DNA from 2 places in the Paenibacillus agaridevorans genome. Region 1 is predicted to be linked to the other one. Evidence: riboswitches for the same ligand, from Rfam matches in the RefSeq annotation. Region 1 holds a riboswitch; the other holds the start of a gene.
What was found. Region 1 has a riboswitch for cyclic di-GMP ahead of KJW29_RS28520 (transglutaminase-like domain-containing protein). Riboswitches for the same ligand answer to the same signal wherever they lie in the genome.

Region 1 (15,879 bases):
GCAATAACCGCCCCGTACATAGGCGCATAATGAAAGACGAAATAATAGACGATAACGGGAACCATCATGACATATAAGGTTTTGTTAGTTGCAAAGTCCTTGGCGAATAAAGATACGGCTCTTATGCCTCTGTTGGCCGTTGGGTTAACGCGGACGACGCGTTTGCTCTCCATGCCACTGTTCAACTCCCAGCTCGTGCAAGATTATGCTTTGCTCCGTATCCATAGCGCGTCACTCCGCGAGTCCAGATGAACTTGCTCACCTGAACCCGCAGACTTTAACGACTTACGACGCGGAGTCTTTCTTGTTAGCGCATCTGATATCTGGTCAAGGCTTCACTCTGAATTTCAATCGCACGATCGATTTTCAACGATTTTAGCTGCTCGACTAGACGATCGAACGAGTCGATCGACTCCGCGCCCATCATCATCTTGAGCGACGTTTCGGACACGAGCGTATTCACGTCGTTCATAATAGCCGCGAACTCGGCGCTTTCGCTCTGCGTCGGCGAAATCGGCGGCAACATATATTTCTCCGCGTCCGTCTGCCAGATGTGAATGGCATCCTTCTGCTGCGGCAACGTATAGAACTGCTGGATATAAAGCTTATCCTGAACAAAAGGGCCGTTATGATTCGCGTGCGTATACATCGAAATCGCTTGGGCCGTCGCCAGTTGATCCGGGTTTTTCATGATCAGATCCGTATATGCCGGCTCTCCGTTGACAAGCGTATGGCTCTCATTCTCGTTGCCGAAGTTGAAGAAGGTATGCCCTTCTTCACTATAGCCGTAGTCGAGCATCTGCACCGCCAGTACGGCGTTCTTCGATTTGGCGTTGATCGCGACCGAGTTCGCCGAAGCATACGAAAAATCCTTCTGTCCGAACTTAGGCTTGTCGCCGGCCTTAAGAACGGGATAGGGGGCGGCAACGAGTTCCGCGTTGGGGGCGTTCTTCTTCAGCGGTTCCAGCCATTTGCCAATGCCGCTGCCGGCATTCATGACCGTTGCTCCCGAGCCTCCCGTCGTTATATTCGCATCAAGCGCCTTGCCATCCAGCGTAGCGAAGTTTTTGTCAAGCAGCCCTTCTTTGTACCATTGACGCATTGTGGTCAGAAATTCCTTGTATCCTTGTTCCATCGGGCCGTATTTAACTTGTCCATTCTCCAGGTAGAAGCCTTGTGTCACACCCCAGGCGCCGACGAACGCCCCGTTCGTAAAGAGGAAGCTATACATGGACAGCGGCGACGTCGCGCCTTTTTTTTCTTTGAACGCCGTCAGCGTCTTATGCCAGTCCTCAATCGTAACCGGTACGGGCAGACCTAGCTCATCCAGCCAGTCCTTGCGTATGATCGGTCCCTGATACACTTTCAGCGAATCGTCACCTCTTATAAATGGGAAGGCATAATACTTTCCGCTATCCGATTTAATCTGCTTATCTACTTCCGGATGTTCGGCCAAGTACTTCTTCAAGTTCGGAGCATACTGGTCGATCAACTCGTTAAGGGCGAGAATATACCCGTCATCGATCGCTTTCTCCGGCCCTCCCGGGAACATGCGCCAGTCCCATTCCATCATGTCAGGCAATTGTCCCGATGCCAGCAGCACGTTAAATGTTTCCTGCTCCTGTCCGACCGGAGGATTGGTGAATTCCAGCTTAACGCCTGTCCTCTTCTGCAATTCCTGATAGAAGGGCACCTCGCCATAGTTGGATTTCAAGCTCGTGAGATTAGCGTTAAGCGGTGCCCAATACGTCAATACGGCATCCGATTGCAGCGGATATGTGCTCGCTTCTTCGCCTTTCGTCTCCGACGGCGCACTCGACTGCTGCGAGTTTGTTGGCGCAGAAGGACTCGGCTCATTAGCCCCCTTGCCATTGTTGCTGCAAGCCACCGCACTGGACAGCATGAGCGCCATCGTAAGCAGCAACCCCATCTTTCTCTTTGCTCTGAACTTCATTTACGCAACCTCCCACATGTATTGGCATTATGGCGGAATCCTGCGATCCCCCTTCATTATCACGGACGCCGCCCTTGGCTGCCTATGAGCAATACATCCAATCCAATAGATCATTACTCCAATTCGTTAGCGAAATCGCCATTTCGATTGATAGAAATTGCATTCGGATTCGAACTCAGGCGATACACTTCGAGCGGTACTGGCCCAGGTAACGGAGGATTGCGCGGTTGATCCTGATTGGACGGCAGGCTTTCCCGTCGCAGCATATAACGCTCGTGCTCATTTCCTGACGATCCAAGATCCGTACTCCACCGAACCTCCATGGACGGGAAATCCGAACGGACCTCGGTAAATTCACTAGGCAGTTGCGGCGTGTCGAGCTCGGCGATCGGATGCAGATTGTCCGGGTTCAAAACCCAAGTACGCTTTACGCCATGAACGCTGAAATCCAATCGAAGGTTGTTGTCCGGAAGCAACGAGACACGACCGAGGGTCACTTCGAGAAGAAGGGTTCCATGTCCCCAAATATTCCATCGTCCTGTCCAGTCGCTGATTTGGTTGATTTCCCAGCCCGTATTCGTGAGCCGCGCAATATAAATTTGCGTATTTCCAAACGGGTCGTACTTGTGATAGCTAACTAGCACCCGGCCCTGCGCATCAAACCCGACCATGTTGCTGCCGTTGATAATCCCTCCGTTCATGGGAATCGAGTCGATCGCTTCGCCGGTCGAATACGTAATCGGCAGTGTAAGCGGAGTTCCGTCGCTCTTCTCCCAATGAACGAGATCCTGGCTTCTCGCATAAGACAGTCGCTGGTTGGTCGCGGCATTGCCATTATCCCTCCAAACCCATACCACATGGTAATAGCCATCCGGGCCGAGCCTGGGAGAATCGACGTAAGCATTACGCAGGCCCTCTCCGTCATGCAGCGGCTGGTCGAGAAGCCCTCGCCATTGTTGCGTTTCCTCATCGTAGATATTGTAAAGATCTACGCCATTGCCGCTTAGTCCAAAGCGGTACCGGAAAATCAAGCTGCCGTCAGCGGCACTCAAAAAGGTGGGATAAGTCATCTGCCATTCCTTGGCCGGATTGACCATGTTCAGGATTCGAGTGAGCGTCGTCACATCACCCGGGGTTGTCGTTCGAAAATAGATAAGCGGCACATTGTGCATATTGCCCGACACATGGAGTTGGCCAGTCCGGTCGAGCGCCATGGTGACATAGTTGTGGCTGTCCCATCCGACGAACGTATCCAGCGGCTGCCGGACCCAGACGTCCTCGTCAAGCTTGCGATGCGCGATCACCATTTGACGATCGGCGTTATAGTAGGCGACATACTGGTCATTGCCATGAGTGAGCAAGGAATATCCGACCGGATGCCCGGCCCATGTCATATCGACCAGGCTTTTATCCACGATGGTTTCCTGACCGGTTGGCAGTTGGTACGGCTCTCCTGTCCCCGCAGCCGGAGTCCATACCAGCGGCCCCGATACAGGCGCCACAGCGGGCTCGGCCGAATTTGTGATGCGAATGTCATCAACTTGCAATTTTCCCGATTCCGAATAGAAACCCGCATATCCGCCTACGAGAAGCTTGTCCAGGGGCGTGACCTCCGAGCGGACAAGCAATTTGTTTTCACCGTCATATATATCAAGATTCACCAATCCATAAGAGGGCGATGAAATCCGGAAAGTATAGTACTTACCCGTCACGGCGGGAATTGTTCCCATCGCGATCAGGCTTTCGCCGTTAACCGCGGAGTTTGCAACTTGCAGTAGCTGCCAGACTCCCGGACGTTGATCCGGGTACGTCACCATCCGCAGGGCATAGTAGTTCTGCGTACCGTCGCCATTGTCGGAGATATTGAATGCGATACCGTTCCACCGGGATTCGGTGTTGCGCAACGTTGCCTCGACGGCAAACGACTTCCCCAGCTCCAGATCGGTCTGGGCAATCACCATCTCGTTCGGACCGCTATCCGACTGAAGCGCGTTTCCTTGAATTGACCAGTCGCCGCGCAACTCGGTCCAGCCATTGCCTACAACGCTACTATTAGCCCGGTCGAAACCGTCCAGCCAGTTGGGCGCTACGGCGGGCTCGGTCGAAGATGTGAGGCGGATGTCTTGAACCTGCAATTTTCCTGACTCCGAATAGAAACCCGCGTATCCGCCTATGAGATGCTTGTTAAGAGGTGTCGCCACCGAGCGGGTAATGAATTCGTTCTGACCGTCAAGTATCGCGAGGTTCACCACACCGTAAGCAAACGACGAGACTCGAAATTTATAGTCCTTGCCCGTCACGACAGGGATTGCTCCCGTCGCAATCAGGCTCTCGTTGTTCACCGTGGAGCGCGTAACTCGGAGCAGCTGCCAGACTCCTGGACGTTGATTGGGGTACGTCACCATCCGCAGGGCATAGTAGTTCTGCGTACCGTCTCCGTTGTCGGCGATATTGAATGCAATACCGTTCCACCGGGATTCCGTGTTGCGCAACGTTGCCTCGATGGTGAACGTTCTCCCCAGTTCCTGACCGGTCTGGGCAATCACCATCTCGTTCGGACCATTATCCGACTGAAGCGCGTTTCCCTTAAGTGACCAATCGCCGCGCAATTCGGTCCAGCCATTGCCTACATCGTTACTATCCGCCCGGTTAAAAGGATCTGTCCAGTTCCATTCATCCACTGGAGCAGCGCTAGCGATTCGCACCATCCCTGCAGGGATGATCGAGGCAGTAAGAAACGTAAGAACGAACAATAAACGCAGAAGCTTAACTGGGAAATACGTTGTTTGGAAATTAACCATGACATTCACCTCGGATCTGATTTTTTCAATCTGTTACCCCTCATTTTGAGAATCACTCCCCCTTCTTCCCTCCTCTCATCCTTATGTTGACAATCCGCCAAATTCAGCAAAAAGGCCGTAAAGCCGCTTCCATAAGTGAAGCGCTTTCAATTGGCGGAGTCCAGCAATCCCCTTCATTATCAGGGAGGCTGCCTTTGGTTGCCTATGAGCAATACATCCAATCCGATTGATCTTTTCTCCAAGCGGGTAGCTGGCTAGGCGCACACTGCAAAAAAAGAGACCCGCTTCGCGAGTCTCCTTCTTCTTATGAACCTATATATTAGTACTGTTTGGTTTTCGTATACTTGGTTGCGTCCTTTGCAAATACGGTCGCTTTGTTGCTTTGCTTAATGCCTGCGTCCACTGTCGTATCCACGATGACCCACTTGCCGTTAAGATAAACCTCGTTCCATGCGTGGTAGACGTCTACATAATCGGAATCGCCCATGACCAGCTTGGTCGGAATATCAAGGCTTCTCAGCATTGCCGCGTATGTCGAAGCGTATCCGTAGCAGATCGCCTTCTTCGAAGCAAGCGTCTTGTCGATGCTCGGCAGGTAGTCGGAAGTGACGGTGTCCGCCAGAACCTTGTCATACGCGATATTTGCGATGATGTAGTTGTATACGGCTTTCGCTTTTTCTTCATCCGTCGTTTTGCCCTTGGCCAGCTCCTTCGCTTTCGCAATGGCTTGGCTGGTGCTTGTCCAGCTTACATTTTGAACGGAATTAAGGTACACGACCTTCTCATCCTTGAGGTTCAGCTTAACCGCTTGTTGCTTAACCGCTTTATACGAGGTGCCCGAGATGTTCTCCAGAAGCATGATCTTGTAATCGCCATTTCCCAGTTGCAGCGGGAGAGTCTCCGTTACGCGGCCTGTAGCCAGACTATACGTATAGTTTTCTTTGCCCTTCGCGATCATGACTTTCATCTTGACCTTCGGCTTTACGTCATAGGTTACCTTGACAATGCCTTGTGCCAATGCCGACGTGTCCAGCCAAGCGGCACCTGCATCATCGGCCGATACAGCTTGTACCGATGTAAACAGCACGAATACCGATACAACCATCATAATGAATTTACGCATAACAAAAAACTCCCTTCGGTGGCCAGGCTGCCATCTGTTTAGAAGGCCCTATAGCTTTGCGTCCCTGCCTTTCGACAGGTTTGCCATTATCGTGTGAAGCTTTAGAGGTAGTCTCGGAGCTGAAAACCGAACTTTTTGAACACTCCGCGAAACGTCCGCGGCGTATGATTGGCTGATGATGTTCAATAAAGACCTATTGCCGTGCGATAAAGTCCTATAAACAACAAAAAAGCCCAATCATTCGGTAGCTGGCTGTCATCAATCCATGGATTGGAAGACCCTATAGCTTTGCGTCCCTGGCTTTCGCCAAGTTTGCCGTTATCGTGTCTCGCTTTTATAGTTCCATGTTACCACAATTTTCTAGAGTTGCAACCCTTTTTTCTGACAAATGGACACTTGGTTCGATGCTGGCCTTCAACGCTCGTCAAACCGATTGAACAACATTGTCGCCTGAGAGAACACAAGCTTCTCGCAAAACTAGAAAATAGTAGTTTTAGCCCATATGAATAAGCACATTTTCCTAGTAAATAGGTAAAAAGTTTGATATTATTAGGAGAGTATGTAAGCGAGGTGATGGATATGTCCGGATATATAATGTTCACCGAATTAACGACACCGCTCAAGCTAATCGGTATTAGAATTTTTCGCGACGAGAACGGCCATTACTGGTACAAAGTCAGGAAGAACAGCCGCAAGCGGATCTTTTCTAAATTCTGATCAATCCCAGTTCTTATACATGCCCTGTCAGACGCAGAATCGATCGGCTCCGCAGCAGTACCGAACGGTTACATAGTCCAGACACAGCAAGAGAGGCTCCCGGGCTGCAAGCCCGGGAGCCTCTTCTCTTTTGTATCCTATAGCATGGATTCCGCAATCTTGCGGCCTGCCTCTAGCTCTTCTTCAAACTTGATTCGATATTCGGCAAGGATAGCTGTGCTGTGGCCGCCCGCCGTCAACGCCGCCGAGGTGTCGGCAATGATGGTCTCGAAGTTGGCCGTACAAGTTGCTACCGCCGCTTGAATATCCGCTTTTAGCTTCTGTTTGCCCGCTTCGCTTGTATCGGTATAGCTCAGCACGATTCCCGTCAACGTAGATTCGCAGCTCGAACGCAAAGCGTACAGCTTGGTTTCCGCACCCGAGGTAATCTGCGCATACGTCTGGTTCGCCGGCGCTCCTCCGCCAGGCGCCCCCCCTCCGCCGCCGTTGCCCGCTCCGGGAGCGCCGCCGCCCGTGCCGGAATTGCCTTCTCCGGGTTTCCCGCCATTGTTCGATTCCCCATGCTCCGCCTGGTACGCCTTCGACTGTCCGCTGACCGTTCTTGTCGCAGGATCCCAGTCAATCTTGGTCCCGAGCGACTCTGCCAGGAAGCGCAACGGCACGTAGATCGATCCATTGAGAATAAATAGGGACTGGCCCTCCGGCAGCGCCTTAGCTTTGCCGTTAAAGATCAGCGTCGCTTCCTTGACCTTCATGGTCAGCGTCTGCGTCGTCTGGCTTGGCTTGCCGCCGCTCGCCGCAAGCAGCTGCTTTTTGAGATCGGCTAGCTCCGCTGCCGTGGGCTCCGAGATGGTCACTTGATTTTTTGCGGGATCCCAGCCCACCTGCTTCAGCAAAGCATAGGAGAGATAACGGATAGGCACGTAGGTCCGTCCCTGATGGATAAAAGCGTGCTGTCCCTTAGGCAGCGTCAGTTCCTTATCGTCGAAGATGAGCCTGACCGGCTGCGTCTTGACCTGCACCGTCGTTTCCTTTTTAGGCTGCACGGCCTGCGCCTTTACTGTCGCAGCTGCCGCTGTATAAGACACTCCCGCTCCGTTAACAGCGGACGCAGGCACAGCCGCCGCCCGTCCGGTGCCTTCTGCCGCTCCCATTGCCGCTTGCAGAGGTGTCGCCATTAACAACAGGGACGCCATTAACGTCATCCCCCATAATTTCGTCTTCCTTGCCATTCTTTAATCTTCCTCTCCGTCTTAGGGCGTGTCTGAATACTCCGAGGGGAGCAGATTTTGCCGAATTTTCGTTCCATGCAAGGAACTTTTGTGAAGGCGTACGGGGGGTACATCAAGCAAAAGTGACGAAGCAGGGGGCGGAAAGGCGGTGAAAGATGCCCCAGAGCGGGTTTTCAGTCACGCCCTAGTCCAGTGCCGCCGCAATCTCTACCAGCGCCGCCGATCGCGCGTCTTGCTTGGCCCGCTCGTATTCCGAGCTCCAATCCGGCATCTCGCTTGCCGATAGGCCCGCATCCTTGTACTTCGCCTGCGCATCGCCTACCAGTTGATTAAATTGCGCGTCGCACGAAGCCTCGGCGGCAACAACTTGACCCAGATACTCCGACTGGAGCGTCTCAAGAGCTGCCTCCTTATTCTCGGCGATTTCCGCCTTGATCGAGGACACCAGCTTCGAGCTTGTCGCCTTGCAAGTGCTGCGGAGCGACTCCATCGATGCCGTAACCGCCGCATCAATCTCGCTCTTGCTCGCCTTGCCGCCGCCAGTCGTTGGCGCCGTCGCGCTTGGCTCCGGTTTCGCGGCAGGCGTATCTGAGCCGCTGCCGCCAGAATTAGCCGGCGTTCCCGGCACGCCACCGCCGCTGCCGCCGGTTGACCCCGGCGTTTCGGCGCCCGACTTGCCCGTCTGGCCTTCTCCGCCCGCAGGCTTGTCCGGCGTCACGCTGTCTCCAGGGTTGCCGCCAGGGGCCGGCGAGACGCTTTGGCCATCCCCGCCTGCTATTCCATCCTGATCCCCATCTTGGTCCCCGCCGCCATCGCTATCCTTATTGCCCTCGCCTTGCGCCGGATCGCTCTCATCCGGTTGATCCGACTCTGCCAGCTGCTGCTTGAGCTCCTTGGCATCGTTCATCTTGGCTGTCAGTGTCACCACGCCATAAGTCGCCGCGCCCAATACGAGCAGCAGTCCGACGACGATAAGCGATATTCTTTGTTTGGCTCCCATATGTAAAGTCCTCCTTGCCGCTTATTCTAGTTGCCAACCGCTCCGGCCTTATATTCGCTCCCGTCCGAGGCTAGCGCCGATCCGTGCTGCCCCCTTGAATAGGAGAATGCCGATTGAGGCTCCGATACTATCAATGATGACATCGCTGGCTTGGCCCGATCTGCCCGATACGAATAGCTGATGCAGCTCGTCGGACACGGCAAACAACACGCACACCAGCAGGGTGATCGCCACGCCGCGCCCGCCTCTTACGCCCAGCTTGGTCAAAGTGCCCAAGACAAGCATGCCGAGCACCAGATAGATCAGACCATGGGCCAGCTTGCGAACGACACGGTTCAACTCTCCCGCATCCAGCTCCAATCCCGGCAGCATGACGCGAATCGTCGTCGCAATGGCATCCGAGAGTCCGCTGCTAAGCGCATTGGAATCCGACGCCTGTTGATTAGAGAAGCCGATAATAACCGCCATCCATACAAGCACGGCGGCACCGTACATAAACTTTCGCATAGGCAATTTCCTTTACTTTACACCATAATCCCCCACGTACCAGTCGCGAAGAGCAGCAATCCTGCCTCGCATCTAAGACGTGGAAAAAGACGGAAATGTTGCTCCATATGTCTGCCGTTATTCGACCTTACACTTCCGTCAGCTCGAACGCTCTGTTCTTGATCCGGGCATTCTCTGTCGCGTGGCCTAGCAGATCCGATACGTGGACACTATTACGAACATTTCGAAGCGTATAGGAAGGAGTACTCGTATCCGTGGATACAATCGTTATATCCCCGAACTTTAGTATTCTCTCAAACAGATTCCGTTTCAGGGAAACATCGCGGATGCGGTACAATTGAATCTCCTCGCGCCGCTTCGTAAAGACGCCTTTCTCGACAATCAGTCTGCGATCCGTCAATTTATAATGCGTAAACGTCGGAAATCCGAAATTAAAAGGTTTGCCTTCCCACAGCACAGTCTCGTTCAGCATTCAAACAGCTCCTTAACAAACAGATTCGTTCCAGTTCTACATGCTTTCTCCAGTTGAAAGCCTCCGTTAATTGTACCCTGATGCCCGCCTGATGTCGACGGGATGGATCAAAAAGACTAGACAAAAACTCCGTGGCTCAGGAGCAACGGAGTTTTTAACAATAAACGATTTATGCCTTACGTGTCTTACACATTATGCCTTGTTTACCCCATAATACTCCACGTACCAATCCGCGAAGCGCTGCAGTCCTACCTCGATTGGCGTCTCCGGCTTGAAGTCCACCGCCTGCTGCAGCCGATCCGTTGAAGCGTAAGTCGCGGGTACGTCGCCAGGCTTGAGGGGTTCGAATATTTTGTCGAAGAGGATCTCCCTGTCCGTCGCCTTGCTCAAGGCTCTCTCCAGCGTCTCGATAAACGTCATCAGCTTCTCCGGACTGTTGTTGCCGATGTTGTACACGCGGTGAGGAACGCCATCCGTTGGCGGCTGCGCAATAAGTCGCTCGATCCCCGTCACGATATCGTCGATGTACGTGAAGTCGCGGTACAGATCGTTGTCGAAGTCCCCGTTGTTGAAGATGTGAATCGGCTTGCCCGCAAAATAACGATCCGCGAAACCAAAGTACGCCATATCCGGCCGGCCCATCGGTCCGTACACCGTAAAAAATCGCAGTCCCGTCGCCGGTATACGGTACAGGTGGCTGTACGTATGCGCCATCAGCTCATTCGACTTCTTCGTCGCCGCATAGAGCGACACCGGATGATCGACGAAGTCCGTCTCCTCAAACGGCACCTTCTTATTGGCCCCATACACCGAGCTCGACGAAGCGTACACCAAATGCTCCACGGGAAAATGCCTGCAAGCCTCTAAGATGTGAAAAAAGCCGGTAATGTTGCTCTCGATATAAGCATCCGGATTCTCAATGGAATAACGCACTCCCGCTTGCGCTGCCAAATGAACAACAACAGCCGGCTTATACTGCTCGAACAGCGACATAACCGCCGTGTGATCCGAAATGCTGGCCTCGACGAAAACGAAACCCTCATGCGGCATCAGCTCCGCCAGTCGAGCACGCTTGAGATTCACGTCATAATAATCGTTCACATTATCCAGACCGACGACCGTACACCCTTGCTCAAGCAATCGTTTGGCTACGTAATAACCGATAAACCCCGCCGCGCCTGTCACCAGATAGACCTTCCCTGCAGCTATCGCATGTTCTCCCAATCTACCTCGACTCCTTCACTCCTTCTCTGATCGCTGGCTTGCGCCCTATCGAATAATATTCCACTCCGGCATCCTTCATGCCATCGACCGCATACAGGTTGCGACCGTCATAAACGAGCGGCGTTTGCATCAACTTCGGATTCGAAGCGACCTCTACTCGCACTCCGTGGGCGAGGCAGTCATGGATGAACTGCTCCACCTTGTTATTCGTCCCGACGGGTACCGTCGACTTCAACACGACCAGACAGTCCTTTTCGATCGTCCCGGCGATCTGTCTCGCCACGTTGTGATGTAGGACAAGTTAGACCAGCCGTCTAGCTGGCTGCTTGCTCCGGCGTGCCGACACTGATAAATTTGGCATCTGCCTCTTTATATGCAGCTACATAGTCGGCGGTATAGTCAACTCTACCGGCCTCAGGAATTTTTCCTTATGAGCTGCTCCAGATCGGCCTTAAAGTAAGCGTCAAACAGCCCCCACCTTGTTTTCAAGATGAGGGCTGTTTGACGCTTACTTTTCCACTGAGACATATCATGACATTTCTCTTTACAGACTTAGAACAATTCCTTCTTTATTTTATAATTTTTCAATCCTAATCTACAGTGTTGTGAAAACCCTACGACCGGTGATCGCTCCAGATGACGAGAAAGCCAAGTCGAAGTTCAAAACATGACAACGATATGAAGACACGTTTAAATCTGAAATCCACTTAGTGCATTACTTTCGTGAACATTTTTGAATTTCCAAAATAAACAAGAATATATGCAACCCAATGCTTTCAATTGAATTGAGCTATATTAGAAACACTTGCGAGATATTCTTTAATCGAACTACACACCTTATCCACCTCTTCTTTACTCAAGTATGGATGCATCGGTAGCGAAAGAACAGTTTCAGTTAGCTTATTACTAACTGAATAATCAAAATTCATATTCTTCAAGTGGGAGAAGGCAGCTTGACTATGTAACCCTTTTTGATAATAAACCATACTAGGTATTCCATTTCCTCGTAGGTGGCGCTGCAATCCATCCCGTTCTTCCTTACTCCCAAGTTTTATAGTATATTGTGCAAAGCTTGAGTAGTAACCCTCCGGTATAACAGGAATATCCACAACGCTTCTCAACTGTTCGTTATAGAAACGACTTATTAGATTTACATTTTCTAACTCATGTTCAACAAAAGCCTTTAACTTCACCTTTAGAATTGAAGCCTGTATTGTATCCAGTCTAGAATTAACTCCAACTTGTATGTTATCATACTTACTTTTTCCTTTTCCATGAACTCTTAGCGATTTCAACGCTTCTGCAAGAGAACTGTCATTTGTAAATATTGCGCCGCCATCACCGTAACATCCTAAAGGCTTTGCTGGAAAAAATGAGGTTGTTGCAGCATTACCAAAACTACATGCTTTTTTTCCATTAATACTTCCACCAAATCCTTGAGCACCATCTTCAAGCACTAATAAGTTATACTTCTTCGATAATGCATCTATTTCATAGTGATTTGCCGGTAAACCAAATAAATCAACAGGGATAATTGCTCTTGCTCTCAATTTACCTTCCTCAATTGTTTTCTTAATTGCATCCTCAAGTTTGCTTACATCAATATTAAACGTATCTCTATTTACATCTATAAAGATAGGTGTGGCTCCCCTAAAAGATACAACTTCTCCCGTAGAAAAAAATGTGAAGTCTGGAACAAAAACCGCATCCCCTTTTTCTACTCCCCAGGCCATTAGAACAAGAGCCATTGCTTCCGTTCCATTTGCACAAGAAATACAATGATCTACTCCTACATATTCGGCTAAAAGTTCCTCTAATTCCTCAACTACTCCGCCCCCAATAAAGGAACCACTATCAATAACTTCCTGTATTGAGGAATCTATTTCCTGCTTATATCTTTGGTATTGACTTTTTAGGTCTCTAAACTCCATTCGAAATCATTCCCCACTTTAGGTGTTATCTAGTGTTTTCGCTCAATAGCATTCCAAACAAATGGTACTCCTTTGTACACTCTCGACAAGAATAATCACTTTTTAATACAGCACCACATTCACACACCCACCCTACCTGTCTAGCTGGCACTCCCCTGACTAGGGCAAAATCGGGAACATCCTTAGTTACAACCGCTCCAGATGCCACCATAGCCCACCGCCCAATAGTATTACCGCACACAATAGTAGCGTTTGCTCCAATAGATGCTCCATACTTTACAAGCGTTTTCCTATACTTCTCTCTGCCCTTTGGATATTTGCTTCGCGGTGTTAAATCATTTGTAAATACCATAGATGGTCCACAAAAAACATAGTCTTCCAGTTCTACTCCCTCATAGATCGAAACATTATTTTGTATTTTCACCCCGTTACCAACTTTTACGTTGTTAGAAATATTAACATTTTGACCCAATATGCAATTTTCTCCAAGATGAGTACCGCTTTGAATATGACAAAAGTGCCACACCTTAGTCCCTACTCCGATTTTTACATCTGTATCAATATAACTACTTTCATGCACAAAGTAATCCATTATTTGAACATTCCTTTAAAGTCCGAAGTATTGGCATTGGTCAGTGGTAATTTGACACGAGTTCCCTCTGCAGCAGATTTATAAATCGCCAAAACAAGCTCAAGCGCTTTTCTTCCATCTTCTGCTGAAACATATGGATCTCTATCGCCTTTAATTGCGTCAATTACATCATGGTATAACGGGATGTGGCCAAACCCATATACATTGGGGGGATTTTCTTGATATTCCTTCTTCACCTTTTCTGGGCTATCTAGCATATCTGCAAACATCCACTCCTCAATAATATTAACTGATTTCCCTCCCACTTTTACTGTCCCCTTGGAACCAAATATATACAGGGTCTCCTCAAGATTACTAGGATAAATGTTTGTTGTTCCTTCTACTACTCCATAACTTCCATTTTTAAATTTAATTAAAGCCAAACCTAGATCCTCTGCTTCGATAATGTCATGATTCACATTATCTATCATTCCAATAACTTCATCAATTTCATCGCCCATCATCCATCGCAACAAATCAATATTATGAATACATTGATTCATTAATGCTCCACCATCTTGCTCCCAGGTTCCTCTCCAAGGTGCTTGTTTATAATAATCTTCACCTCTATGCCAACGAACATGTGCTGTGCCATGGAGCAACTTACCGAATCTATTCTCTTGAACTGCTTCTCTTATTTTTTTAATAGATTTATTAAATCTATTTTGATGACACGCACTAACTTTGATATTTTTCTTTTTGGCTAATTCAATTATTTCATCCGCTTCCTCGAGTGAAAGTGCAATAGGTTTTTCAATAATTAAATGACATCCAGCTTCAATACAATCTATTGCAATCTGACCGTGCGAGCCACTTTCAGTACAAATGGCAATTAAGTCTACTGCAGAATTTCTTAATAATTCTTTATAATCGGTATACTGGGGTAGTGATTCAGTAAGATTAAAATCAGATATTATTCTTTTCATTTTTTCTGGTCTGATATCACACAACGCAACAATCTCAATATTATTTTCCAGGGCTGCAGCAATATGATTAGGTGAAATTCTGCCACAACCAATTAAAGCAAACTTTAGTTTCATGTGGTCGCTCCTCTTCTATAGCAATTCGATATTATTTCTATGTATTACATTTTTCATTGCATTTTTCGTATCAAAAATTTTATGTGCATTTTCTTGAACAAACATATAGTCTACATTTGTATGTGCTGTTGTAACTATAACAAGGTCTGAGTTCTGAATTAGATTAGCTGTCAATTCTAGCTCACCTTTTTTCACTTGCCCATGATTATTATATTCCGTCACATATGGGTCAAAATAAACTACTTTAGCGCCCCTTTTTTCTAGCTCCTCGATCACCCTAAGGGCGGGGCTCTCTCTGTAATCATTAATATCTTGTTTATACGCTACTCCAAGAATTAATATTTTAGAGCCATTCACAGCTTTCCTATCTCTATTTAGTATCTGGCCTGCCCTCTCGACACAGTACTCCGGCATACGATCATTAATCATCATTGAAGATTCAATCATTGAAGTATGGAAACCGAATTCTCTTGCTTTCCAAGATAGGTAATAAGGATCTAGAGGGATACAGTGTCCTCCTAAACCTGGGCCTGGATAAAAGGCCTGAAAACCAAAAGGCTTAGTTTTGGCAGCCTCGATGACTTCCCAGAAATTAATACCCATTTTGTTACATAGAATTGCCAACTCATTTACTAATCCAATATTTATATTTCTATACGTGTTTTCAAGAATTTTCTCCATTTCCGCAATTGAAGGAGATGATACGCGATGAATAGGTGCTTCTAAAATACTTTCATACAATGTCGCAGCAACATCTGTACATGAATCAGTCACTCCACCTACTACTTTTGGAGTGTTTTTGGTCTTGTAAAGTAAGTTTCCTGGATCAACTCGTTCTGGAGAGAATGCAAGATAGAAGTCTCTTCCGCATTTTAATCCTGATGATTCTAATATTGGTTTAAGTACTTCTTCAGTTGTCCCTGGATAAGTTGTTGATTCTAGTACAATTAACATATCTTTATGCATGTATGGAACGATACTTTCTGCAGATGCCCTAACATAACTAACATCTGGTTGTTGATGCTTATCAAGTGGTGTTGGAACACAGATGCAAATACAATCTGCCTTTGCTACTTCTGCGAAGTCTGTCGTTGCCAATAAATAGCCAGATTGAACAATAGCATCCAGATCTTCATTTACGACATCACCAATATAGTTTTCTCCCCGATTTACCATACTAACCCTTGATTCCTGAATATCAAACCCTAAAGTCTTATAGCCTGCCTTTGACTTCTCTACAGCAAGCG
Region 2 (15,879 bases), 2.7 Mb from region 1:
TGTTGCCGATCAATACCGTACGATGCCGTTTTATGATACGCCGGTTTTTTATGCGTTTCTGTCCGTTATTCCAACGCTTGTGACGTTTGTTGTATCCGTTGAAACCTCGTTTTATGAGAAATTCAGATTATATTACTTAAATATTATGAATGGCGGAACGATTCAGGACGTGATGACGGCCAAAAAGATGATGCAAAAAACATTGACGAAAGAAATCAGCTTTTTGATGGAGATCCAATTATTATTTACAATTGTATCGATTGCGCTGGGGTTAAAGCTGTTGCCGAAAATCGGATTTACAATGGCTCAATTGGATTTGTTTATTATTTTGGCATTGGCATATTTTCTTTTTATTATATTTTTCGTCCTGATGCATATTCTGATGTATTTCGATGACCGCAAAGGCGTTTTTGTCATCAGCTTGTTGTTTGTTATTCTGAACATTTGTTTTACGTACGGGACGATGCGATTGGAGTATGATGGTTTGGGTATGTTTATTGCTTCCTTTATTGCTTTAGGTCTTGTTATTATGCGATTGTTGTATGTGCTGCGCAATATCGACTATTTTACATTTTGTTCGCAGCCGATTAACCAACATGAAATGCCGCGCAAATCCAAATCCAGGTTTTTCAAGCCGGGAACAACGATAGCGATTATGATTGTAACGGTACTGCTTCTATCCGGTTGCAGCGAGCTTGCCTCCAACGCCGATGAGGAGAGCGATCCCCTCGGTGTTGTCAACAGGGCGCCAATGCCGGACAATATCGAAACGAAACTGATTGAAGACAAACGCTTGTATGAACGGGATGATGATTCATCATTAAAGACCTTATATATTACCATTCTTCCGGATATGCAGGTTGGCAGAAACCTTGATTGGTATAGCTTGAACCGTATGCCGAAAGATCAAAGCGGACAAAAACTTGATATTATTATGCAAGAAGGATTAAGCGATGGCCAGGGGCCGCGTTCCGGGATGTTCGGTTATGCGGCGACCGCCGTGAATGCAACCATTACGATAAGGGGCAATACGGCCTGGAATACGCCGCAAAAATCATATCGAATCAAGATGACGGAAGAGGGCGGCACCTATTTGGATCAGCGTACGTTAAACCTGAATAAACATAGTTTGGATTATTCGCGTATCCGCAATAAATTAAGCTTTGATTTATTCGAGAAGATTCCCGATATGACCAGCTTGCGGACACAGTTTATCCATTTGTATGTAAAGGATTTAACGACGGGCGTTTCTTCAGCGAACTATGAGGACTACGGACTGTATACGCATGTGGAACAGCCCAACAAACCCTTCCTCCGTTCACATATGCTGGACCCGAATGGTCATCTGTACAAGGTAGCCTTTTTTGAATACGGGCGATACGAAGAGCAGATCAAGATGGAAGATGATCCAACGTTTGATCTGACAAGCTTCGAATCGATCCTTGAAATTAAAGGGCACAAGGATCACTCCAAATTAATCAAAATGCTGGAGGATGTCAATGATTACAGCATGCCGATTGATGAGGTTATGGCCAAGCACTTTGATTTGGATAATTTCTTGACATGGACGGCTGCCAACATTTTGATGGATAATATGGATACAGACGCCAATAACTTTTATTTATACTCGCCGCTTAACAGTGATACATGGTATATACTGCCCTGGGATTATGATGGTGGATGGGAGAAGCAACGAAGATCCAATTCAATCACGCCTCATCAGAACGGCATAAGCAACTATTGGGGTTCTATATTGCATAATCGCTATTTCCGCAAAGCAAGTCATGTCGAGTTGTTAAAAGAAAAGGTAGAAGAATTATATGAGAAATATATTAACAATGAAACAGTAGAAGCACTGATCAGTCAATATACCGACGTTACTACTCCATTCTTGTATCGAGCTCCTGATGTGAATTATTTGGCAGGACAGATTGAAAATTACCAACAAGAGCTGGAGACGATTATACAAACGCCAGAGGCCGGGATGCAGCGCTTTATTGAAGATTTGGAGAAACCGAAACCTTTCTATCTGGATGATGTTCAACAGTCAGGGAACCAGCTGCGATTTTCTTGGGGGGTATCTTTTGATTTGCAGGATGACAAGCTGACTTATGATTTTATGCTTGCAACGGATAGAACGTTTCAAAATGTGTTGCAGCATGTCCCGGATTTAACGGCTAATTCTTTGGAGCTCGAAAAACTGCCTGCCGGGAGATATTTTTGGAAGGTAACAGTTACAGACAGCAAAGGAAACACGCAATCCGCTTTTGATTATGTGCTTGACAGCGATGGAGAGTACTACTTTGGCACAAAAGAGTTTGAGGTGGAATGACATGCAGTTTCGCGGTCGTAAGCTTAGGACGGAGAAAAAATATTATTTGCATCTGCACGATTACCTGGCTCTGCAGAGGAAGTTGGCGGCGATTCTTGTCCTGGATGCCCATTCGGTCGATTTTGACGGTTACAATATACGCAGCCTGTATTTCGATGATCCGCGCCGTTCGGCTCTGGAAGAGAAAAATGACGGAGTTTTCAAAAGGGATAAATACCGCATCAGAATTTACAATGGCGGCGATAAAACGATTAATTTGGAGCGCAAAAGCAAGTTTGGAGAATTTGTGTGCAAAGAATCGGCTCCTATTACAAGAGAGGAGTATGAGTCTATTCTCGAGGGAGAGTTCGCTTTTCTGATTGAGCGGAAAGAGAGCTTGCTGCGTGAGTTTTATGTTGCGCTGAATACGTATGGTTTTCGTCCGACAGTCATTGTGGACTATTGGCGCGAGGCTTATGTTCATGAATTGGGCAATGTTCGCATTACATTCGACAAGAAGATGTCCGCAGGAATCAACACAGTGGATTTGTTTCACCCTCAATTAGTTATTGAGGAGGTTATTCCGCCAGAACTCACCATTATGGAAGTCAAATTTGACTCGTTTCTGCCGGAGCATATTCGCCAAATTTTACAGCCTGAGAACAATGTGCGTTCTTCCATATCCAAGTACGTGCTTTGTCGGGAGAAATCAATACAACATTTCAAAGAATAGTGCACATCTGGAGGAGAGTCAATGGGGTTTCAGGATGTTATCAAACAAAGCGTATTAAAGCTTGAGGCGTTTAGAACCATATCTTATTTGGATATGGTGCTTGGGCTGGCTTTCTCATTTTTAATTGGCATGTTTATTTATTGGATTTATCGCAAATCATTCCGCGGCGTTGTGTACAGCTATAACTACAATGTTTCGTTCGTGCTGATGACGATGATTACTACGCTAGTTATTATGACAATCAGCACCAATATCGTATTGTCGCTGGGCATGGTCGGCGCGCTCAGTATTGTTCGTTTCAGAACGGCGGTTAAAGACCCGCTCGATATTGTGTTTATGTTCTGGGCGCTTTCTGCGGGTATTGCCTGCGGCGCCAAAGTGTATCCGCTGGCGGTTGGCGGTTCCCTAATTATTGGTCTGGTGTTGCTCTACATGTCGAAACGTAAGGTCAGAGAGCAAGTCTTCCTGCTGATCATTCGCCATACGGAAGACGCCGCCAATGAACTGAGGGGAGAACTGGCCAAGCTGAAAACAAAGCTGAAATCAAAGACGGTTCGCAAAGGATTTACGGAGTTGACAGTGGAAATTTCGCTCCGCGACGACAATACATCGTTTGTTCAAAAAATTAGCGAGATCACCGGGGTCAATGATGTTTCGTTAGTCAATTACACCGGAGATTACGCGCAATAAGTATTGCTTGCATTGCCATTTGATTTGTGAATAATAGAAGATAAAAGGCAAACCTGCCGAAAGGCAGCGACGCAAAACTACAGGACCTTAGGGCCAAGTGCCGATGGTAGCCAGTTGCCGAGCGAAAAGAGGATATAAAAGCAAAAGTTAATTTTGTTTTTATTACTTTTTTTTAAACACAGTTCGGTGTCTATCCGGCTGTGTTTTTGTTTTTTTCGCAGACTCCAAGACAAGGAAGTGATTTGGCCATGAACCTACAAAGCGGACATGAAAAAATGCTGCTGCGCGTGAAGGTTGTTTTTGCAACATTAATGATAGCCATGATTACCTTGTCCAATGTCTCGCCAATCGCCTATTCAAACGATCATTATCCGGGGAAAGTTTATTATGTAAGCGCGAATGGCGCTGATACCAACCCGGGAACGATTGAAGCGCCTTGGCGTACGATTCAGAAGGCAGCCGATACGCTGATGGCGGGAGAAACCGTATTGGTAAGAGGCGGCGTATATGAAGAGTTTGTTACAATCAGAAACTCGGGTTCGGCTGCAGCCGGTTACATTACCTTTCAGGCTTATCCGGGAGAACAGGCTGTGATTGAAGGGAAAAACCTGTCGATTGCAAGCGGCAAAAGCTCCCTAATGGGGATCAGGTCAGCCAGTTATATTGTGGTGCAAGGTTTCGAGATTCGCGGACTGGCGACTGCAAGCTCTTCCGAGTATCCGGCCGGCGTGAAAATTCAGGGCGGCGGCTCGAATATTCATATTTTGAATAATAATATCCATCATATTGAGAACCGGGCGACGAGAGGGAATGCACATGGATTGCTTGTATATGGCGATTCGGCAAATCCAATTTCAGATATTAAAATAAGCGGCAATGAAGTGCATCATCTTATTAACGGCTCGAGCGAATCCTTAACTCTGGTCGGCAATGTGAAGGACTTCAGCGTCGATCATAATATTATTCACGATAATAACAATATTGGCATTGATATCGCCGGCTTCTATAATACATGCTCCAGTCCTTGTCAAGATCAGGCCCGCAATGGCGTTGTGGCGTATAATCTCGTTTATAATATCGATACCTATACCAATCCTGCCTACGGCTCGGGCAGCCGGAGCGCGGCCGGTATTTATGTCGATGGCGGTACTAATGTTGTTATCGAGAACAATGAGGTGTTCAACAGCAATTTTGGCGTGGAATTGGCAAGTGAACAGTTGGGCCGGGCAACAAGCAACATTGTATTAAGGAACAATTATTTGCATCACAATCAAGGCGCAGGACTAATAATGGGCGGCTCGGGCACAGACAATGGCGGAGCAGCCAATAATCTGATTGTTAACAACACGCTTTATATGAACGATGCGTTGCATCAAGGTTATGGCGAAATAACGCTTCAGCACCATAATAACCAGAATATATTTGCGAATAATATTCTCTACACATTTCCGAAAATGCCGTTTATCCGAAAATCCGGGACTACTGGCGGCGGCAATGTCATCGACCACAATTTGTATTACCGCACGGACGGGGTAGATTCTACAAGCTGGCGTTATGACGGAGTATCGCATAAATCCTGGAACGCCTTCAAACAAACAACGGGATTTGATCAAAACTCGATTTTTGCCGATCCGCTGTTTATCGATATCGAAGCCGGCAACCTTCGTCTGGCGGAGCAATCGCCGGCGATTAACACAGGAACGCTTCAGCACAGCGGCAGCATCACACATGATTATTACAATCAGCCAAGGATAGCGGGCAGCAGTATTGATATGGGGGCTGCGGAATTTGATGCGCCGGTTGCTCCTGAAGAACCTGCAGAACCTGTTGGAACAAGCGCGCCGCAACCTACGGTTCCGCCAATCGATTCCGAAGCGGAACCAACGCCAACCGGAGCGCCTGCTTCATCGCAGGACGTAATAATTGATGGCGCAAGCGACGATTGGGCGCTTATTCCCGAGTTAACCACCGGCGGCTCCAATGCAAGAGGTCTGAAAGCCTTTATTCGGAATGATTGGTTATACGTGTTGGTCACCGGAAATCTGCTTAACGAGAAAGGACAGTTGTTCATCAGTCTGGACACGAATGAAACGACCTTCGCCGCACCTTATTGGGTGGGCAACGGTTCGGAGTATATGATAGAAAACGGCATATTGTACAAATATAGTGGCGAAGGCGGCAGCAATTGGAACTGGTCCAAGGTTGTTTCTTATACAAGCTTGAAACAGTATGCAGTAAATGCGACGGCGGTTGAATATGCGATCGCATTGTCCGACCTGAACGGAGTTAAAGATGCTGTTTCCATCGGCTATGCATGGAAGGATTCTGCCGCAGACAAGTTGCCGTCAAGCAATCAGATGGCAAAGGTAAGTATTGACGGCGAGTTGCCGATGGTGACACCGAAGCCGACGCCAATACCGACACCGGAACCAACGCCGGTGCCAACAACGATACCGTCGTTGGTCACTGTTGATGGGAAAGCGGATGAATGGAGTCAGATTGCGGCGGCTGCGTCCGGAAGCAGCAATGTTAGATCCATCAAACTAACAAATGACGCTCAATATCTCTACATGCTCATCGAGGGCGCAAAGTTGGACGGCAAGCTGCAAGTTTATTTGAATTCGGATGCTAGTGAAAAAACGGGTTATCAGACATCCAGATGGACGACAGCCGGCATTGATTACTTGCTGGAGTCGGGCAGATTGTACCGTTATTCAGGAAAAGGGAAAGAATGGTCGTTTAATCAAGTTGTAAATTTATCGAAGGACCAATTGTACGTTTCGAGCTCGGCTCTTGTGGAGCTGGCGATCCCGCTTGCGAATTTGAATGTTGCTCCGGGATCGGGACAAACGTTGAAACTTGGGGTCCTGCTCAACGATAATAAGAATGAGAAGTTTCCGACAAAAGGCGAAATGTTGTCTTATAGTCTGAAGTAGCATGTTTAGCAAGCGTTGGCAGAGAAATAGACGGCGAAGCAGACGGTGACGAGAATCCCCGCGAGCCCGGCATTAGGCTGGGTTCGCGGGGGTTTTTCGAATGCTGCGAGTGGGCATCGGGGTTGTCCGGAGCGCTCCCAATTCTAGAGTGCCACTAACAATTCGAAGATGGATCCGAAATTAGCTCATGGGCGGCCTCATCGGTAGCCCAAGCGCTCCAAATGGGTCTTGTCACGGGCAAGGGAGATGGGAGCTTTGCGCCAGCTGGCAATGCCAGCAGGTCGTAGGCGGCTGCTATGCTGCTCAGGCTGTTGAAGGCTGCGGAGTTTGCTAATTAAGATAAATCATTGTCAACAACCTTGGCGAGCCTTCTCATCCAGGGTGTTTTTATGATGCGCAGGCCGTTGCATAATAGCCGCCCCAATGTTACAGCCTTGATTAATATAATAAAACTTATTAGTATAGAGGCTACGGCTTGGTTCAAATATAAGAAAGTATTAGTTTTTGTAATAGGAGAGGGGTTAAAAACGATGGAAAAAAAGAAACTGGCATTTTTGGGCTGTGGATTTTTAAATGAGATCGTGGCTAATGCTTTACATAACGGATATCTTCCCGAATATGAGCTCGTTGGTGCATTTGGAAGGAATCCTGTGCGGACAGCGACTTTTGCCGAACGTCACAATTGCAAGGCATGTTACAGTATGGAAGAGCTGTTGGCATTAAAGCCGGATATTATCGCAGAAGCTGCATCGCCTCAAGCAGTCGGAGAGTACAGCGAAACCATTCTGAAAGGCGGAGCAAGCCTGGTCGTACTGTCTATAGGAGCTTTTGCAGATGCGGCATTATATAATAGAGTAAGAGAGACAGCAGCCGAAAATAATCAAAAGGTATACATCGCCAGTGGCGCTGTCGGGGGTTTTGATGTTCTCCGTACTGCTGCCCTAATGAGTCCTATCAAAGCAACCATGACATCTAAAAAATCGTTACGCTCCTTGTTTTACACACCGCTCTTTAAAGAAGAGCTAATGAATATAACGGAGCCGGAGCAAGTGTTTAGCGGAAATACGAAGGAAGCGATTGAAATGCTTCCTTTTCATTTTAACGTTGCGGTTGCTACAGCTCTTGCCAGCGCGGGTCCTGAACGGACGACACTCAACATCGATGCGGTTCCTGGCTTTGTAGGAGATGAATATAAGATAGAGATCGAAGGCGGAGAAGTAAAAACGGATCTTAATATTTATTCCAGAACGAGCAACATCGCCGGCTGGAGCGTAGTTGCTGTTTTACGAAATATCGTATCGCCTATTGTGTTTTAACGAAGTAGAAGATCCAGCTCTGTCTACGGATAATCGGCAAGGGCGATCAAAAGTGATCCGCATCGGTAAGTCTTAGGGTTTGCACGTTAATGAACCGTCCGTGTGACGGTTTTTCGTGCGTTTAAAACATGGATCCCGCCGTAATGTTGGTGTTCAACGCCTCGCAGATATTTGTAGGGCACATTTTCCTGTAATGATGATATGATCTAGATAATCAACTTACTTATGGTGCTTTTGCAGATAGGGGTCTGTTTCATAGTGAAGAGTATTCTCCGATTCGGTTCTCGTACGATGTTGTTTCATATCGTTGCTGCCGTTGTTGTTGGTTTGGTTGTAAGCTATGCCGTCATCTCTGCACCGGACTCTCCTAATTTACAAAGCGAAAAAGGTATTCTGGATTTAACGCAGGTTCATGTCAGTGAAAATCCGCTTAAGTTAAAAGGGGAGTGGGCGTTCTACTGGCAGGAGCTGCTGTCGCCCGAGGACATACAGAATCGCTTAGCGAAGGACGGAAATCGTGACCGGTGGATCAGCATACCAAGCTCCTGGCTAGGTTATCGGTTAGATGGTCAGCAGTTAAACGGTACGGGCTATGCCACATTTCGGTTGGTCATACAGCTTAGCGAGCAGGATAGGAACGAGCGGCTTGCTTTGCGGATGCCGACCATTTTTCATGCGTACAAATTATGGGTTAATGGTGAGCTGTTGGAAGAAGTCGGTGAAGTTGGTCAGAACAAGAGCAGCGTGACACCGCATCTGGCAACGAAGCTGGTATTCTTCCAGCCCGCAAATGACAGGGTGGAGCTGGTTATGCAAGTCGCCAACTTCCATCACAAGCGAGGCGGCATCACCAAGTATATAGAGCTGGGCGGCAGTGATCTGTTAACGGTCAGGACCAATCTGAAAATCGCTGCTGAGATGTTCATAACCGCAAGCCTGCTGGTGATTGGCGTATATCATCTGCTGTTGTTCGGGCTGCGGCGCAAAGACAGGGCTCCATTGTATTTTGGTCTGTTCACCCTGTTGTTCGCTATCCGCTCCTTGCTGGTCGGCGAGCTCTTGATCACACAATGGTGGTCTGCTTTTCCATGGGAATTGCAGTTCAAGATGGAGTATCTGATCCTATGCAGCGGTGGGTTTCTTATCACAATGTACTTCGATTGCATCTTCCCGAAATATTTGCCGAGGTGGTTTCATCTTGCCTCGCGGATCGTAACCAGCGTTTTCTGTATCGTTGTTCTGGTGAGCCCTGCGCTTATCTATACAAAAATGTTACTGCTAATCGGTGTGATGATTGTGCTGCATATGGTTTATCTGATGGTTGGGCTGGTCCAGGCGGCAGTGTGGCGTATGGAGGGGGCGCTAATCTTCCTGCTGGTGTCGGTGGTTGCTTTAGCTACGGTTATCAACGACTTCTTGTATTATAACGAGTGGTCACGAATCGGCAATACATCTCCTCTTGGTCTGTTGGTGTTTACAATCGCGCAGATGATTCTGCTATCTTCCAGATTTACGAGGGCGGCATCTAATGAAGAGAGGATTGCGCGTGAGCTGCAGGACACGAACGACAAGCTGACCGAAATGAATATGAATTTGGAACGGATCGTACAGGAGCGCACACATGCCTTATCCGCAGCTCATGACGATCTCCGCACATCGTATGACCAGTTGCTTCAATCCGAGCAAGGGAGGAAAAAGCTCCTTGCCTATATCACGCATGATCTGCGTTTGCCGCTGTCCAGCATGCTTGGATATGTCGAGGCTGTGCAGGATATGGTCAAACCCGAACGCAACAAACAATATCTGGCGTATATCCGGGATAACACGATAAGGATTAACCGCATGATCGAGGAGTTGTCCTTCTTGTCGCATTTGGAAACGGGACAAGTCTCGTACCGGATGAAGCCGGTCCATACGGGTCGCTTTTTGCGTCTGTTCTATGAACAATATGAGCTGGTTGTGCGCGACGCAGGGCTCCATTTCAAGCTGGATATCGGAGAGACGGAGGATCAAGGACCCGAGATGCCTGTTGTCGAGATGGATGCGCAAAGACTGGAGCAGGCTTTGTTCAATCTGGTGTCGAACGCAATGAAGTTCACCTCTAGCGGCGGGGTGGTGCGTATTGCGCTAGCTGTGGACGAGGTGGATCATACCCGCTATGCGATCATTAGCGTACAAGACTCCGGCATGGGTATTCCTCCAGAGCAGCTCGAGCAAATCTTCGATCGCAATTACAGGTATGATCGACCGGGCATGGATAAGGGAGTAGAGGGCAGCGGGCTCGGGTTGGCGATTTGCAGGGAAATCGTACAAGCGCATGGAGGGACGGTTCGAGCGGAAAGCGATGGTCAGACGGGGACGACCTTCTATGTATCGCTTCCGTGTGTTCGAGAAGAGGGAGGGTGAAGGTGGATGGGCACATACAAAATAATGATCGTCGATGATGATCCCCATATATGCGAGATTATCCAGGTGTATTGCGAGCGGGAAGGCTTTATATCCACCTCTAGCCACAGCGGGACAGAAGCAACAAAGCTGCTTGCTTCGTTCGAGCCGGATTTGATTGTACTGGATGTACTGCTGGCTAATGAAAACGGCATAGATTGGTGCATGAACGCACGCAGCCGCACGGATGCGCCGATTGTGTTCCTGAGCAGCCGCGAGGAAGACGAGGTGAAAATCAGCGCATTATCTTATGGCGGCGACGATTATGTGACTAAGCCTTTCAGTCCGGGCGTACTTATGGCCAAGATCAAGGCTCATCTTCGCAGAGTGTCGACGGGCAGAAGGGAACAACTGCTGGAGTTGCCGGGTTTGACGCTGGATTTCTACGCCCAGTCCGTCAGCATGGGCAGCGAAACCATCTTTTTATCGAAAAAAGAGTTCAGTCTACTGTCCTATATGACACAAAACGTCAATCGTGTCGTTAGTAGTGATGCGTTGTTTCAGCTCATCTGGGGAATGGAGAGTCTGGAGGATACGAGAACGGTCGCTGTGCACATCAGCAATTTACGCAAAAAAATCGAGGTTGACCCTGCCAATCCTGAGAGAATCATTACGATTCGGGGGGCTGGATATATGCTGGTTGCCAGAAGTCCGTTACAAACGCGTACATAGCGTTAATACGTGATGTTTGCATCGCCGGCAGCAACGTTACCCTTTTTAGAACGTGTTTCAAGACCTGTACATCGCTAATGTCGAGGGTCGAGAACCGTTCTATTTCTTTTTTGTCTTGGTTCAAACGCCTCCTAAAAGAAAAGTATTCGAAACTAAAAAGAAATAAATTGACAACATAAACAATAGTAAATAGTATTGAATCATAATACGATCGTGCGTTGGGGTACGGAGTATACCGAATCCAAGCTCAAAAAGTGCCTATAAAGGGTTGCAGCGCGCGCCAAGCCTTTCGAAACGTAAGATGTTCGGAAGGCTTGGCTCATTTTGAGCGACGATCTATTTCATCACGGACTGAAGGAGGACTATATGTCGGTTCATATTTCGAGAAGAATCAAGCTCACCTACAGCATCGTATTAATGGTGATCATTGCACTCAGCTTTTGGCTGTCCTTTATAGGCACAGTTGGGAGGCTGGAGAAGGACTTAAAGGATGTGCACTATGCGCTGCTCAATCAGATCGATAATAAAATCGAGCTGTCCTTCCGGGAGACGGAAAGAAATTTGCTGAAGCTGATGAATGAAATGGAGTTTGTTTATTTCATGTATGACAGCTATATCGACGAGTCGGAGAAGTATGTCAACTTTTACAGCCTATTCAATAAAGTGACAAGCTTTACCCATTCCAATACACAGTTGACCTCGGTTTATATATATTCCGATGTAAGCGGTAACATGCTGATGAACAAGGTGTATGTGCCCGGTTCGGAAAATAACGAAGAATGGCTAGTGGAGCACATTAATATGGATGGCTATATAAAATGGCTGCCTACTCATCAAATATGGGAAGGGGCTGTTTCCAGGGATGTTGTCACTTTAATCCGCCCTTATCCTGCGATTAGCAAGCCAGGTTTTCGCAAGGGACTGGTGGCTGTCAATATAGACGAGCTGCTGCTGCAGCGCATGATCGCAGGCATCTACGAATCAAAATACAGCGGCCAAACGATCATTATGGATCAGGAAGGCCAGGTTGTCACGCATAGCGACCGTTCGCAACGATATGGCAGCGCCGATTCCCTTCCGTTTGCGAAACAAATCATGGCAGGCGGCGCGAAGGGCGAATTTACGATTGACTGGCATGGGACGAAGCACTCGGTGTTCTACATGAAGTCGGAATACACGGATTGGAATATAGTAACGGTCATCCCCAATAGCGATGTTTACAAGCCGATCTCATCGACTCGGGATCTGCTCATCGTCGTTGCGCTGGGCATGATTGTCGTTGCTTTATTGGTGCTCTTTTATTTTAACCATACGACGTTTAAACCGATCGAGCGCCTGGCCGGCAAAATGTTCGGCGTCTACCGTACGCCGCAGACCGAGGCCGCAAGGCGTTTGCACGGTTTTAGCTCGCTGGAGACGATGTTTGATCAAATTTCGTTGGATCGCGAGCATCTGGAGCGGCAGGTGCGGGATTTTAAGCCTGTGCTGAAATGGCGTCTCATGACCGATATGCTGACGGGCAACAAAACGGAATACGCCGCTGTAGGGCATCAATTGGAGTACATCGGAATTAAATTGTACCCCCGTTATTACATCGTTTGCAGCGCCGAAATCGAAAAGGGGGAGCAACTTGGCAGCAGAGACCTGGCGCTTTATACATTTATGCTCTGCAATGTGGCGGAAGAGCTGATTAATATGGAGCATGCCGGAATAGCCGTTGATTTGGGCGGCGGAAAGGCGGTTATTCTAATCAGCTTTGCTGAAGGCGATGAGGAGCAGAACCATTTGCGCGCGCTGGCTGTGCTGGATTTGCTGCTGAAGGCGATGGAGCGGGAGTTCAAGCTTTCCGTAACAGTGGGGCTTGGACGCTGCTATCCGGATATGTCGGATATTCCAAAATCCTATGACCAATCTCTTAAAGCTCTGCAATATAAGCTGCTGTTCGGCAGCGATGCGGTCATTTCGATAGAGGATATTTCCACCTCTCAAAATCAGGATTACTACCATATCGTCAAAAAGGCTGAACGGATTACGGAGTCGTTGAAGCAGTCGGATGACGAACGCGTGAAGCTGTACGTGAAGGAGATGTTTGCAGATGCGCTGGGCAGCAATTTATCTCCCGACTTGATTAAGCAGCTTTCGTTTGAGCTGATTATGAAGTCGCTGCAAATGATCTCTTTTATCGGCATAGACCCGGAAGAGACGATTGCAAGCCTCGGCAATTTACATCAACGCATAACGGCTTGCGACAATTGGCAGGACATCGAACGCATAGTTGCAAGCGTGTTGGAGCAAATAGCGGCGAATATCGCGGAAAAGAGAAGCAGTCGCGGCAAAAATAAAACGGTAGACAGCATACTTAGCTATATTCAGGAGCATTATCATGAGAGCGAGCTTTCGCTGGATCAATTGGCGGATAAGTTCGAGCTGTCTCCTCCGTATATAAGCAAGCTGTTCAAAGAGCATACGGAGCGGAATTTTATCGATTATTTAATTGAAATTCGGATTGCGGCTTCCAAGCAGTTTTTACACGACAGGAGCATGAAGGTCAATGATGTCGCAGAAGCAGTCGGCTATACGAATACGCGCAGCTTTCTGCGAGCCTTCAAGAAGTATACAGGACTGACGCCTACGGAGTTTAGAGAGCAAAAGCCGCTAAAATCATAAGAAAATGAACCTGAATGAATAATTGTAACCTGGCTTTTGCAAGAAATGACACGTTTTTAAAACGAGTCTCTTTCGCCAATCTTGCCTAGCTGCATACAATCGGGTTGCGAGGCGGAATGACCAGCCAAGCTTAATCGATGCAGGGAGGAGGATTGCAATGAAGGGGATGATCCCGGTGGACCAAGTGCCCGTCGGAACGAAGAAGAACGGCACAATTACGAAAAGATTGATCAGGGACAAGTATTTATATTCGATGCTGTTGCCTGTAATCGTCTTTTACATCGTGTTTAAGTATCTTCCTATGGGTGGCGAAATTATTGCATTCAAGGACTACAGATTCGCCGACGGCTTATTGGGAAGCAAGTGGGCAGGATTAAAGCATTTTGAATTGCTTTTTGAAAGTGCGGATTTTTGGCGTGTATTAAGAAATACTCTGTTATTGAATGTGTACAGCTTAGTTTTTGGGTTTCCGGTACCGATTGTTTTGGCTCTTCTATTAAATGAGGTTCGCAGAGAATGGTATAAGCGCATCGTGCAAAACTTTCTTTATGTTCCGCATTTTATATCCTGGGTAGTGCTGGGCGGTATTCTGGTTGCGATGCTGTCGCCAAGTACCGGGATAGTCAACCTGCTATTAAACAAGGTATTTGGCATCGATCCGATTTATTTTATGGCTAATTCTTCATGGTGGCCGGTTATGTACACGTTATCGGGAATTTGGCGCGAAGCGGGATGGGGGACGATTCTATATCTCGCGGCAATGGCGGCCATAGATACGCAGCTGTATGAGGCTGCCAAAATCGACGGTGCCAACAAGCTTCGGCAAATATGGCATGTGACATTGCCGGGTATTCGCAGTACGATAGCGATTTTGCTTATTTTGCGCATGGGCAGCATGATGGACGTGGGGCTGGAACAGACCTTGGTGCTGCAAAACAGCTCTGTGCTTGACGTTGCGGATGTAATAAGCACTTACGTCTATCGGGTTGGATTGCAAAATATGAATTACAGCTATACAACGGCGATCGGCTTATTCCAATCCATTGTAGGATTAATTCTTATTATTGGCGTAAATCGAATGATTAAGGTATCTGGAGAGCGGGGGTTGTGGTAGCTATGAACGCTAGAACTGACAAAAAGAGATTGCTGCCGCAACTGGGAGGAGCGATAAATGCGCTATTTCTCGGCCTTTTCTCATTGGCTACATTATATCCATTCTGGTATGAGGCGGCAGCATCATTTAGCAGCAGCAGAGCGATTACATCAGGCGAAGTGATGTTTTGGCCGGTCGAATTCAACATCGAAGCTTACAAACGTTTATTTGAAGACGGACAGCTGTTCATTTCTATGAAAAATACGATATGGGTTACGTTTGTAGGCACATTGCTGAATATCGTGCTGACGATACTTGCAGCTTATCCTCTATCGAAGAAGCGGCTGCTTGGCCGAAGTGCTTTGTTAATGTTTATAACGTTTACAATGCTATTTGTGTCGGGTCTTATCCCGAACTTTATTTTGGTCAAATATTTAGGGTTGATGAATTCCTATTGGTCGCTGTGGCTGCCTGCGTTAATCAGCACCTACAACATGTTTGTTATGAAGACCTTTATGGAAGGGCTGCCCGAAGAGATTGAAGAGTCGGCGGCGATCGACGGTGCAGGGGACTGGCGGATACTTGTGCAAATCATTATGCCGCTGTGCAAGCCAATAGTAGTTGCGCTGTCTCTGTTCTATGCGGTGGGCTGGTGGAACAATTATTTTCAGGTGATGCTCTATATTGGTAAATCCAATAAACAGACGCTCATGCTCAAGCTTTATCAGATGATCAGGCAGGTAGATCAGCATTTGCTTAACCCTGCTGGCGGATCCGAAGGGGTTATGCAAGCGATGTTGACGCCGGAGGCGATTAAAGCTGCAGCGATTGTCATTGCGATAACGCCGATTTTATGTGTTTATCCGTTTTTGCAGAAACATTTTGTTAAAGGCGTTTTGATTGGTTCAGTGAAAGGCTAATTTTGAAAAAAAGGGGATAGAAATATGATGCAATTGAAAAAGACAGGTGCTATATTGGCGACTGTAATCATGCTGCTGTCGATATTGGCTGCATGC

Region 2: another riboswitch for cyclic di-GMP. It lies ahead of KJW29_RS18160 (right-handed parallel beta-helix repeat-containing protein); the one in region 1 lies ahead of KJW29_RS28520 (transglutaminase-like domain-containing protein).

What each region holds. Positions count from the first base shown of each region.
Region 1 covers NZ_CP075889.1:7,078,095-7,093,973, reverse strand. The annotation lists gene KJW29_RS28535 (ABC transporter permease) at 1-68, opposite strand, end outside; gene KJW29_RS28530 (extracellular solute-binding protein) at 308-1,954, opposite strand; gene KJW29_RS28525 (BNR repeat-containing protein) at 2,068-4,755, opposite strand; gene KJW29_RS28520 (transglutaminase-like domain-containing protein) at 5,075-5,878, opposite strand; cyclic di-GMP riboswitch class I at 5,893-5,973, opposite strand; cyclic di-GMP riboswitch class I at 6,119-6,205, opposite strand; gene KJW29_RS28515 (stalk domain-containing protein) at 6,733-7,827, opposite strand; gene KJW29_RS28510 (hypothetical protein) at 8,012-8,827, opposite strand; gene KJW29_RS28505 (VanZ family protein) at 8,876-9,334, opposite strand; gene KJW29_RS28500 (PH domain-containing protein) at 9,462-9,806, opposite strand; gene KJW29_RS28495 (SDR family NAD(P)-dependent oxidoreductase) at 9,999-11,030, opposite strand; partial or broken gene KJW29_RS28490 (UDP-glucose 6-dehydrogenase) at 11,119-11,486, opposite strand; gene KJW29_RS28485 (DegT/DnrJ/EryC1/StrS family aminotransferase) at 11,807-12,961, opposite strand; gene KJW29_RS28480 (acyltransferase) at 12,987-13,553, opposite strand; gene KJW29_RS28475 (Gfo/Idh/MocA family protein) at 13,553-14,632, opposite strand; gene KJW29_RS28470 (nucleotide sugar dehydrogenase) at 14,648-15,879, opposite strand, start outside.
Region 2 covers NZ_CP075889.1:4,378,345-4,394,223, reverse strand. The annotation lists gene pelG (exopolysaccharide Pel transporter PelG) at 1-2,332, shown strand, start outside; gene KJW29_RS18170 (polyphosphate polymerase domain-containing protein) at 2,334-3,044, shown strand; gene KJW29_RS18165 (DUF4956 domain-containing protein) at 3,066-3,734, shown strand; cyclic di-GMP riboswitch class I at 3,771-3,856, shown strand; gene KJW29_RS18160 (right-handed parallel beta-helix repeat-containing protein) at 3,983-6,670, shown strand; partial or broken gene KJW29_RS36805 (S-layer homology domain-containing protein) at 6,844-6,957, shown strand; gene KJW29_RS18150 (aspartate dehydrogenase domain-containing protein) at 7,201-7,986, shown strand; gene KJW29_RS18145 (ATP-binding protein) at 8,245-10,392, shown strand; gene KJW29_RS18140 (response regulator transcription factor) at 10,399-11,103, shown strand; gene KJW29_RS18135 (helix-turn-helix domain-containing protein) at 11,470-13,770, shown strand; gene KJW29_RS18130 (ABC transporter permease) at 13,928-14,884, shown strand; gene KJW29_RS18125 (carbohydrate ABC transporter permease) at 14,887-15,783, shown strand; gene KJW29_RS18120 (extracellular solute-binding protein) at 15,808-15,879, shown strand, end outside.